Regions from separate parts of the Shewanella sp. GD03713 genome, predicted to be linked through region 2. Evidence: predicted binding sites of a transcription regulator. Region 2 holds the regulator's gene; each other region holds the start of a gene.
The links. Region 2 encodes sigma-54, which starts transcription at its own class of promoters, with help from an activator protein. Its sites were predicted from a motif close to GTTGGCACGNNNNTNGNNT; they were not measured.
Positions count from the first base shown of each region.

Region 1: a site for sigma-54 is predicted at 1,656-1,674, ahead of N5E87_RS04285 (nitric-oxide reductase large subunit). Genes of this name have one in related genera too.
Region 3: a site for sigma-54 is predicted at 1,688-1,706, ahead of flhA (flagellar biosynthesis protein FlhA). Genes of this name have one in related genera too.

Region 1 is NZ_JAOCIW010000001.1:953,239-956,504, forward strand. Features, by position in the region: gene N5E87_RS04285 (nitric-oxide reductase large subunit) at 1-1,611, opposite strand, end outside; gene N5E87_RS04290 (potassium/proton antiporter) at 2,234-3,266, shown strand, end outside.
Region 2 is NZ_JAOCIW010000001.1:770,452-773,717, forward strand. Features, by position in the region: gene rapZ (RNase adapter RapZ) at 1-305, opposite strand, end outside; gene ptsN (PTS IIA-like nitrogen regulatory protein PtsN) at 302-745, opposite strand; gene hpf (ribosome hibernation promoting factor) at 748-1,035, opposite strand; gene N5E87_RS03450 (RNA polymerase factor sigma-54) at 1,064-2,539, opposite strand; gene lptB (LPS export ABC transporter ATP-binding protein) at 2,645-3,266, opposite strand, start outside.
Region 3 is NZ_JAOCIW010000001.1:1,494,839-1,498,104, forward strand. Features, by position in the region: gene fliR (flagellar biosynthetic protein FliR) at 1-476, shown strand, start outside; gene flhB (flagellar biosynthesis protein FlhB) at 494-1,624, shown strand; gene flhA (flagellar biosynthesis protein FlhA) at 1,743-3,266, shown strand, end outside.

The DNA.
Region 1 (3,266 bases), 180 kb from region 2:
GTGTAGGGTGCCAATCAAACCTCCGGTTAAGAAGATCACCGTTGTAAATAACACCGCACCGTTGGCACTGCGACCGCGGATTAACCCTAAACGTACCAACATCAAGGCGATAACGGCGGTGGCAAAGGTCTCGAAGAAGCCCTCAACCCACAGGTGCACTACCCACCAACGCCAATATTCTGCAATCGCTAAGTTGGCGTGTTTACCCATAAAGAGGCCTGCGCCATAGAACAAACCAATTGCCACGCAAGAGGCATAGAGTACCCAAATCACAGGGCGCATCTCGCCTTGCACTTTAAGGGCGGGTTTGATGGCTGCGGTGACTAAGGCAAGCCAAATCAATAATCCGACGAGGAGTAAGATTTGCCATACTCGGCCAAGATCTATGTACTCATATCCTTGATGACCAAAGAGGAAGTTCATATCGAGGTCAAAATACTGCTGCACCCCAATCCATTCGCCCGCCATGGAGCCAAGCACCACGACGACTAAGGCTACCCAGAGTACGTTAACGCCGAGACGCTGATATTTAGGCTCATAACCCGATAAGGCGGGAGCAATATACAGCCCAGTACCTAACCAGACCGTGGCTATCCAAAATACCGCTAATTGGGTGTGCCAGGTACGAGTCACTGAGTAGGGCAGTATTTCTGAAATCGGTAAACCGTAAAACTCTTGGCCTTCAACCGCATAGTGGGCTGTGATCCCGCCGAGTAAAATTTGCAGTAAGAACAGTCCTATTGCCGTGATGAAGTATTTGCCGACGGCTTTTTGTGAGGCGGTGGGTTTAGTGAAAAACAGCGGATCTTGCTCCGAGGGCTTGGGCAGGCTTTCATGCTTGCCGCTCGCATGGTGCCAGATCAATCCGCCAATCCCCGCAATTAAGGTCACAATACTGAGTATCGACCAGACGATATTATCCGAGGTCGGTGTATTGCCTAGTTGGGGATCGAAGGGCCAGTTATTGGTGTAGGTATAGGGGGCATCGGGGCGCTCGGTGATTGCCGCCCAGGCTCCCCAAAAGAGAAATGCATTGAGTTGTTCGCGGCGCACTAGATCGGGCACAGTGCCTTCTTTCATGGCGTATTGTTCACGAAGGTTGCTGAGTTCTGGATCGCTGCCAAACAGGGATAAATAATGCTGCTCGACCTTATTTATCGCCTCGATACGAGTGTCGGACAAGCGGATCAGCACAGTGCCATCGGCCTGTGGCTCGACGCTGTTATGGCGTAAATCTTCCCTTAATGCCTGCTCAAGCCCAGCCTTTTGTTGGGAGTTTAATTGGGCAAACGGCGTTTGATATTGCTGCTCAGCGCGAATATCGAGCCAAGCTTCGGCTTCTCTGTGTAACCAGTCAGCGGTCCAATCGGGGGCAACATAAGAGCCATGTCCCCAAACCGAACCCAGTTGATGGCCGCCCATGGAGCGCCAGACCAATTGACCTTGTTCGATATCATTTTCGCTAAACACAACCTGACCATTTACATCGGTAAATGCAGTGGGGATCGGCGGTTTTTCCCGATAAATTTCACTGCCGATGCTCAGCAGGACAGTGAATGAAGCAATCAGCACAACTAACAGTGCGATAGCGGTGAGTTTTTGTTTGCTCATAAGTCTCCTTGATGCAACGTCATTTTGATACGTTTCACCTGCTATTGCGTAATACGTGCCAAACCTTTTTGTTGTTGAAAATAAAGAAGAATATAAATTTTACCCTATGCTTGATTGTCTTTTTGATACTGAATGTTGATTGTTGATATGACAGTGATTGTCTTTATGACATCTTTAGAGGCTTGTATGTCGATAACACAATGGAAAAGGTGATTTTATCTATGCTTTCAAGTTATTGCAGAGTTTAACTGGACTTAAGCCGACTTTTAGCGAATACAGCATATTTTTATATGGTTATCCTCGCGATTTTGGCGGTATACAGTGAGTTTATATGGAATGAAATTTTAAAATATATTGATAAATATAGATTTTATCTTGTTTATGAGCTTGGGTTCATGTTCGGTAGGCGTTTGTGGTTGTACTGGTTTTTATGTAAAAGTTAGTCAAAATGGCCTTTCACTGAAGATTTGGATGTAGATGTTTGAAATTTAATATTTAAAACTCCATTAATTTGCATTTTTTATGCTAGTATAGAAACACAAAAATTTTCAATTGAGTCATTTTTAATCTAGGTGATTTCTTTATCGTTTAACTAAACACTCTTGTATTTAAGGAGGCATGTGTGGATGCAGATTCCATCAATAGTTTTTTTCTGATCGGTGCCTTGCTTGCCGCTGTGAGTGTTTTGTTAAGTCCCGTGTCTTCGCGCTTGGGTATCCCTATCTTATTAATTTTCCTCGCTGTAGGGATTTTAGCCGGGGAGGATGGTCCCGGCGGCATTCTGTTTGACGACTACTCAACCGCTTATCTTGTCAGTAACTTAGCCTTAGCCATTATCTTGCTCGATGGCGGTATGCGCACGCGGGTCGCGAGCTTTAGGGTGGCACTGTGGCCAGCATTATCGCTGGCGACCTTTGGGGTCGCTATTACCACCAGTATCACGGGCGTGATGGCCGCATGGTTATTTGACCTACACTGGTTGCAAGGCTTGCTTGTGGGGGCAATTGTCGGCTCCACCGATGCGGCGGCGGTATTCTCACTATTAAAGGGACGTAGCCTTAACGAACGTGTAGGCGCGACACTGGAAATCGAATCGGGCAGCAACGACCCTATGGCGGTGTTTTTAACCGTAACTCTGATTGCCATCCTCGCGAATGTGGACGCCGAGCTATCCGCAAGCTTTATGCTGATAAGCTTTATCAAACAGTTTGGCTTGGGGATTTTCCTCGGCCTCGGTGGCGGTTGGCTGCTATGGAAGTTGGTTAATTTAAGCAAGCTTGCCGAAGGTTTGTATTCAATTTTAGTGCTCAGTGGCGGTCTGATGATTTATGCCGCGTCGAACAAACTTGGCGGCAGCGGCATCCTGTCGATTTACTTAGTCGGTTTATTCCTTGGCAACAAGCCTACCCGTGGTCGCCATTCAATCTTAAACGTGTTGGATGGCATGACCTGGGTCAGCCAAATCGGTATGTTCCTCGTATTAGGGCTGCTGCTCACACCATCTGACTTGTTAGATATTTGGCTGCCGGGCTTGGCGTTAGCCTTTGGGATGATCCTGTTTGCCAGACCGTTAGCCGTTTGGCTAAGCTTGTTGCCCTTTAAGAGTTTTAGCAGTCGTGACCGTTGGTTTATCTCTTGGGTTGGGCTTCGTGGCG
Region 2 (3,266 bases):
AAGCGCCGAGTCTCGCTGTAGCGCTTTAACAGTACTTTATCGCTGGAATTTAAGAAGAAGCTGGTAAGTTCAGTGCCCTCTGGCAGGCTTGCGAGCTGTTTGACGAGTACCTTGTCTTGCTCCGGCAGGTTACGCACGTCGACGCTGATGGCGACGAGATCGTTACTGCCCTTGAGCTGTTCGAGTAAGCTGCCAATCAGCGGCAACGGAAGATTATCGACACAATAATAGCCGAGATCTTCAAGCACTCTTAGTGCGACCGATTTGCCTGAGCCTGAGCGCCCTGACACTATGACCAGTTTCATCCAGTGATTACCTGATAGAGTTCCGTTTCATCATGCGTCTTGCGCAATTGCTTCAATATTTGTTTGTCGCTGAGCTTTTCAGCCATGCAGGACAAAGTGCTTAAGTGCTGTTGACATTGGTCAGCAGGCACCAGCAGCGCAAATAAAATGTCGACAGGTTGTTTATCGATAGCATCAAAGGCTATCGGCTCCTCACATTTCACCAATATGGCTATGGGTTGTGTTATATCGGTTAATCGACCATGTGGAATGGCGATGCCGTTACCTATACCTGTGCTCCCCATCTTTTCGCGCGCCACTAGGCTTTCGAAGATCTCTTGAGATGAGAGGGTGGGGTACTGGGCAGCGGCTAAGTCGCTGATAAGTTCCAGTACCTTTTTCTTACTGCCCGGAGTGGCGCAGGTCGTGCATTCCGGCCGCAGTATGGTACGAAGTTCCATTGCTAGTGTTTTGTTAACTTCTCTTTGTGTTTAATAACCTGACGATCAAGCTTGTCGATCAGGACGTCTATGGCAGCATACATATCTGCATGCTCTGAAGTCGCGAAGACTTCACCACCGGTGAGGTTGATTCTCGCTTCGGCAATTTGTTGCATTTTCTCAACATTGAGCACAACGTGCACATTATTGATCTGTTCGAAATGACGTTCAAGTTTTGAAAACTTTTCCTCAACATAAGCCCGTAACGATTCAGTAATCTCGATATGGTGTCCACTCAGGTTTATTTGCATATAAACGTCCTCCGATTTCCACTTTAGGCTATAAACTTTTACGCTGATTGGAAGGGGGAATAAGCATCGCTTCTCTGTACTTCGCAATGGTTCTGCGCGCAACGTTAATTCCCTGTTCTGCCAGAAGCTGTGCCATCTTGCTGTCGCTTAATGGTTTTTTCTGGTTTTCCGCTGCAACCAGTTTCTTAATGAAGGCTCTGATTGCCGTGGATGAGCACTCACCGCCATCATCAGTCCCGACGTGGCTTGAGAAGAAATATTTTAGTTCAAAAAGTCCCTTTGGGGTATGCATGTATTTTTGCGTCGTCACCCGTGAAATGGTGGACTCATGCATCTCTACCGCCTCAGCGATATCGTTCAGGACCATAGGTTTCATGGCTTCTTCACCGTATTCGAAGAAACCCTGTTGATATTGCACTATGCAGTTTGCCACCTTGAGCAGTGTTTCGTTACGGCTTTCAAGACTTTTGATAAACCACTTGGCCTCTTGCAGATGCCCGCGGATAAATTGGCTATCGGCTTGGCTTTTGGTGCTGCGCGCCATGGCTGCATATTGCTGATTAACATTGATTTTTGGCATGCAATCTGGATTTAACTCGACCACCCAGCGACCGTTTTTCTTCGATACCGACACATCGGGGATGACATATTCTTCATCAACAGGGGTGATGAGCAAACCGGGGCGAGGGTTTAAGGTTTGGATCAGCGCTATGCTGTCCCTTAACTCGTCCTCTTTAAGTTTGGTCTTACGCATCAACAACCTAAAGTCGCGGGCGGCGATCAGATCTAAATGATCTTTGATCAACATGCGGGCGTTTTCGAGGTGTGGGGTATCCGGCGAAAAATGGGAGAGTTGGATAAGCAGACATTCGCTTAAATCCCTTGCGGCGACACCAACGGGATCGAAGTGTTGAATACGCTTGAGTACGGCTTCGACCTCATCCAGTTCTATCTCAGGATTGCCCATGGCCTCGAGGATATCTTCAGTACTTTGAGTGAGATAACCTTGATCGTCGATGGCATCAATAATCGCGGTGGCGATGGCTAAATCGGTTTCAGAGAAGGGCGTGAGGTTTTTTTGCCATTCTAAATGTTCGTACAGGCCTTCACTGGTTTCCCCTTGGAAGGGCATGTCATCTTCACGGCTGGCGCCAGAACCTGAGTTTGGCGAGGCGGTAAAGACTTCATCCCAAGTGGTGTCCATGGGCAGTTCTTCGGGCAGGGATTCTTTGGTCAACGACTCGGCAATGTCCACAGTGGAATTGTCTTGTTCCTGTGGCTGGGCCGTCGTTTCGCTAAAGTCGGTATCGGCGATATCTTGCTTACGTTCGGTAGGCGCGTCGAATTGCTCCTCTTCCAGCTCGAGAAGAGGATTAGAGTCTAAGGCTTGCTGGATCTCTTGCTGCAGTTCCAATGACGACAATTGCAACAGACGAATGGCCTGTTGAAGTTGTGGCGTCATGGTTAACTGTTGACCCAGTTTGAGCTGGAGTGACGCTTTCATGTTACCGCTGATCCCTACGTTATTATTTTGAATTTAGGCCGCTTGTTATCATATTGATGGCGCTTATAAGCCAAAATTCAAGGCTAATTGGCTCTGTTTAAGTAACTATAGCCTGAATTGTTCACCTAAGTACACAGCCCTAACTTGCTGATTGTCTAAGATCTCTGCGGGAGTTCCTTCGGCAATCAGGTTTCCGTGACTAACAATGTAGGCATGTTCACAGACGTCTAAGGTTTCGCGCACATTGTGGTCTGTGATCAGTACCCCAAGGCCTCGGCTCTTGAGTTGTTCGATGATTTTCTTGATATCGATAACCGAAATCGGGTCGACACCGGCGAAGGGTTCATCGAGCAGAATAAACTTAGGATTGGCCGCTAAGGCGCGGGCAATTTCGACGCGGCGACGTTCACCGCCCGATAACGACATGCCTTGGCTATCTCGGATATGGGTGATATGGAACTCTTCGAGCAGATGCTCCAGCTCTTCTTCGCGTTGATCGCGATTGAGCTCCTTACGGGTTTGCAGTACCGCCATGATATTGTCATGCACGGTCAGCTTGCGAAAGATACTGGCTTCCTGTGGCAGGTAACCAATGCCTTTACGGGCGCGCAGGTGCATAGGATCGGCGGTTAAATCATCATCGTCGATAAAGATATGGCCTTTATCGCTTTTGACTAAGCCCACGACCATATAAAAGGTGGTGGTTTTACCCGCGCCGTTTGGGCCG
Region 3 (3,266 bases), 720 kb from region 2:
TAGGTTTTGCCTCTATGGTCGATCCGGGTTCTGGCCAACAAACGCCAGTGATAGGCAACTTCTTTTTGTTGCTAGCGACGTTGATTTTTCTCGCCGTCGATGGACACCTGTTGATGATCCGAATGTTAGTCGCCAGTTTTGAGACCTTACCGATTTCGAATCAAGGGTTAAGTTTGACGAGTTATCGCTCGCTAGCGGAATGGGGCTCCTATATGTTTGGCGCGGCACTGACCATGTCGCTCTCGGCGATTATTGCCTTGCTGCTCGTTAACTTATCCTTTGGGGTTATGACTCGCGCCGCGCCGCAGCTGAACATTTTCTCGATAGGTTTCCCAATCACTATGATTGGTGGACTGCTCATTTTGTGGTTAACCTTGACCCCCGTAATGGCCCATTTCGAAGAGGTTTGGGCGTCGGCACAGCTTTTGCTTTGTGATATTTTAGGGCTTCAGTGTCAAGCCGACGGCATACTTTAACCGGATAGGAACGCGTAATGGCTGAAGAAAGTAGCGGCGAACGCAGCGAGGAACCCACCGGGAGGCGCCTCGAACAAGCGCGAGAAAAAGGGCAGGTAGCCCGCTCAAAAGAGTTAGGTACTGCGACCGTGTTACTCTCGGCGGCGACAGGTTTGTATATGCTCGGGCCTGGGATTGCGAAGGCGCTGTCTAATGTGTTTGAGCGCGTCTTTACCATGGATCGCGCTGCGATTTTCGATACGAACCAGATGTTTAATGTATGGGGCGTCGTGGGAAGTGAGATTGGCTGGCCGTTACTCAAGATTATGTTACTGATTGTCGTGGTGGCATTTATCGGTAACGTATCCCTTGGCGGGATGAATTTCTCGACCCAAGCCATGATGCCTAAAGCCAGTAAAATGAGCCCGATTGCGGGCTTTAAGCGGATGTTTGGTGTGCAGGCCTTGGTTGAATTAACCAAAGGGATTGCTAAGTTTTCTGTGGTAGCCATCGCGGCTTATTTACTTCTCAGTCATTATTTTAACGATATTCTACTCCTGTCAGCCGATCATCTCCCCGGTAACGTCCATCATGCGCTTGATTTGTTAGTGTGGATGTTTATTCTGCTTTGCTCCTCCGTCTTAGTCATTGTTGTAATCGATGTGCCGTTTCAGATCTGGAATCACAACAAACAGCTGAAAATGACTAAGCAGGAAGTGAAAGACGAGTATAAAGACACCGAAGGTAAACCTGAGGTCAAAGGGCGAGTACGCCAAATGCAGCGTGAGTTAGCGCAGCGACGTATGATGGCCGAAGTCCCCAATGCCGATGTGATAGTCGTTAACCCTGAGCATTATGCGGTGGCCATTAAATACGATGTAAAGCGCTCTGCAGCGCCTTTTGTTATCGCTAAAGGAGTGGATGAAGTCGCGTTTAAAATCCGCGAAGTAGCAAGGGCACATAATATTGCGATTGTCTCAGCACCACCGCTGGCGCGGGCAATTTATCACACCACTAAGCTTGAGCAGCAGATCCCTGAGGGCCTATTTACCGCGGTGGCACAGGTGCTGGCTTATGTGTTCCAGTTACGCCAGTACCAAAAAGGTCGTGGCCGTAAACCTATTCCAATCCCAGCTAATCAACCCATTCCTGACGAGCTGAAGCATTAGTTAAGTGTTAGGTTAACGCAGAGCTCGTTCACAGAGATAAAACCACGACTTGAAGCGCTAGCGGTTGGCGCGCTTTTTGCTTTTAGGCTGTTATACGTCAAAGTTTAGGTATCTGTGAATGGATGTTAAAGCCTCCCTAGGCCAAGTAAAACAGTTGAAACTGAGCTCTTTCAAGGGTATAGGTACGCCAATGCTAGTGCTTGCGGCATTGGCTATGATTGTATTGCCTATCCCGCCGTTTCTACTCGACGTTTTATTCTCCTTTAACATTGCCTTGGCTTTGATTGTTCTTCTTGTCGCGATTTATACCGACAGACCCTTAGACTTTGCTGCTTTTCCAACTGTTTTATTAGTCGCGACATTGCTGCGACTCGCACTTAACGTGGCATCGACCCGTGTGGTATTACTCGAAGGTCACAATGGTGGTGACGCCGCCGGTAAGGTGATTGAGGCCTTCGGCTCCGTGGTCATTGGCGGTAACTATGCAGTGGGTCTAGTTGTATTTATCATCTTGATTATTATTAACTTTGCTGTTGTGACTAAAGGTGCTGGCCGTATTGCCGAGGTGAGTGCTCGCTTCACCTTAGATGCGATGCCCGGTAAGCAAATGGCCATCGATGCCGATTTGAACGCAGGTATTATTAATCAGGATCAAGCCAGAACCAGACGCGCCGAGGTGACCCGCGAAGCCGACTTCTATGGCGCAATGGACGGTGCATCTAAGTTTGTGAAGGGCGATGCGATTGCCGGTATCATGATCTTAGTTATCAACATTCTCGGTGGGTTTATTATCGGGATTGTGCAGCACGGTTTGACATTCTCCCAAGCTGTTGAAATTTATACACTGTTAACCATTGGTGACGGTCTCGTCGCACAAATTCCTGGTCTATTACTGTCAATCGCTGCGGCGTTGATGGTGACCCGTCAAAATGAATCTGGCGATATGGGCCAGATGTTAATTAGTCAGATGTTTGACAGTCACAAGTCGCTCAGTATTGCTGCTGGCGTACTCTTTGTCATGGGTATTGTGCCTGGCATGCCACATATGGCGTTTTTAAGCTTTGCCGTGATCACAGCTGGTGCGGCTTACTTTATCTTCAAACGTAATGAAGCCAAACGTGCTAAAGCTCTTGAGCAAGTCAAAACGGGCCCAACGGAAAGAGCCGAAAGAGAACCTAAAGAACTTAGCTGGGACGATGTACACCATGTTGACACTATCGGTCTGGAAGTGGGTTATCGTTTGATCCCATTAGTCGATAAGGGACAAGGTGGGGAATTACTGAGCCGGATCAAAGGGGTACGTAAAAAGCTTTCTCAAGAACTGGGCTTCTTGGTACCTGCGGTTCATATTCGTGACAACCTCGATTTATCACCTAATGCCTACCGCATCTCGTTAATGGGCGTGGTGGTTGGAGAGGCGGATATTCGCCATGACTGCGAACTCGCCATCAACCCAGGCCAAGTTTATGGCAAGCTCGATGGTATCGAAACGCGTGATCCAGCCTTTGGTCTCGAAGCCGTGTGGATTGCCCCTGAGCTGCGTGAACATGCACAAACCTTAGGTTATACCGTGGTGGATGCCGCGACAGTGGTGGCTACCCATATCAGCCAAATATTGACGAATAACGCGGCGAAACTCTTA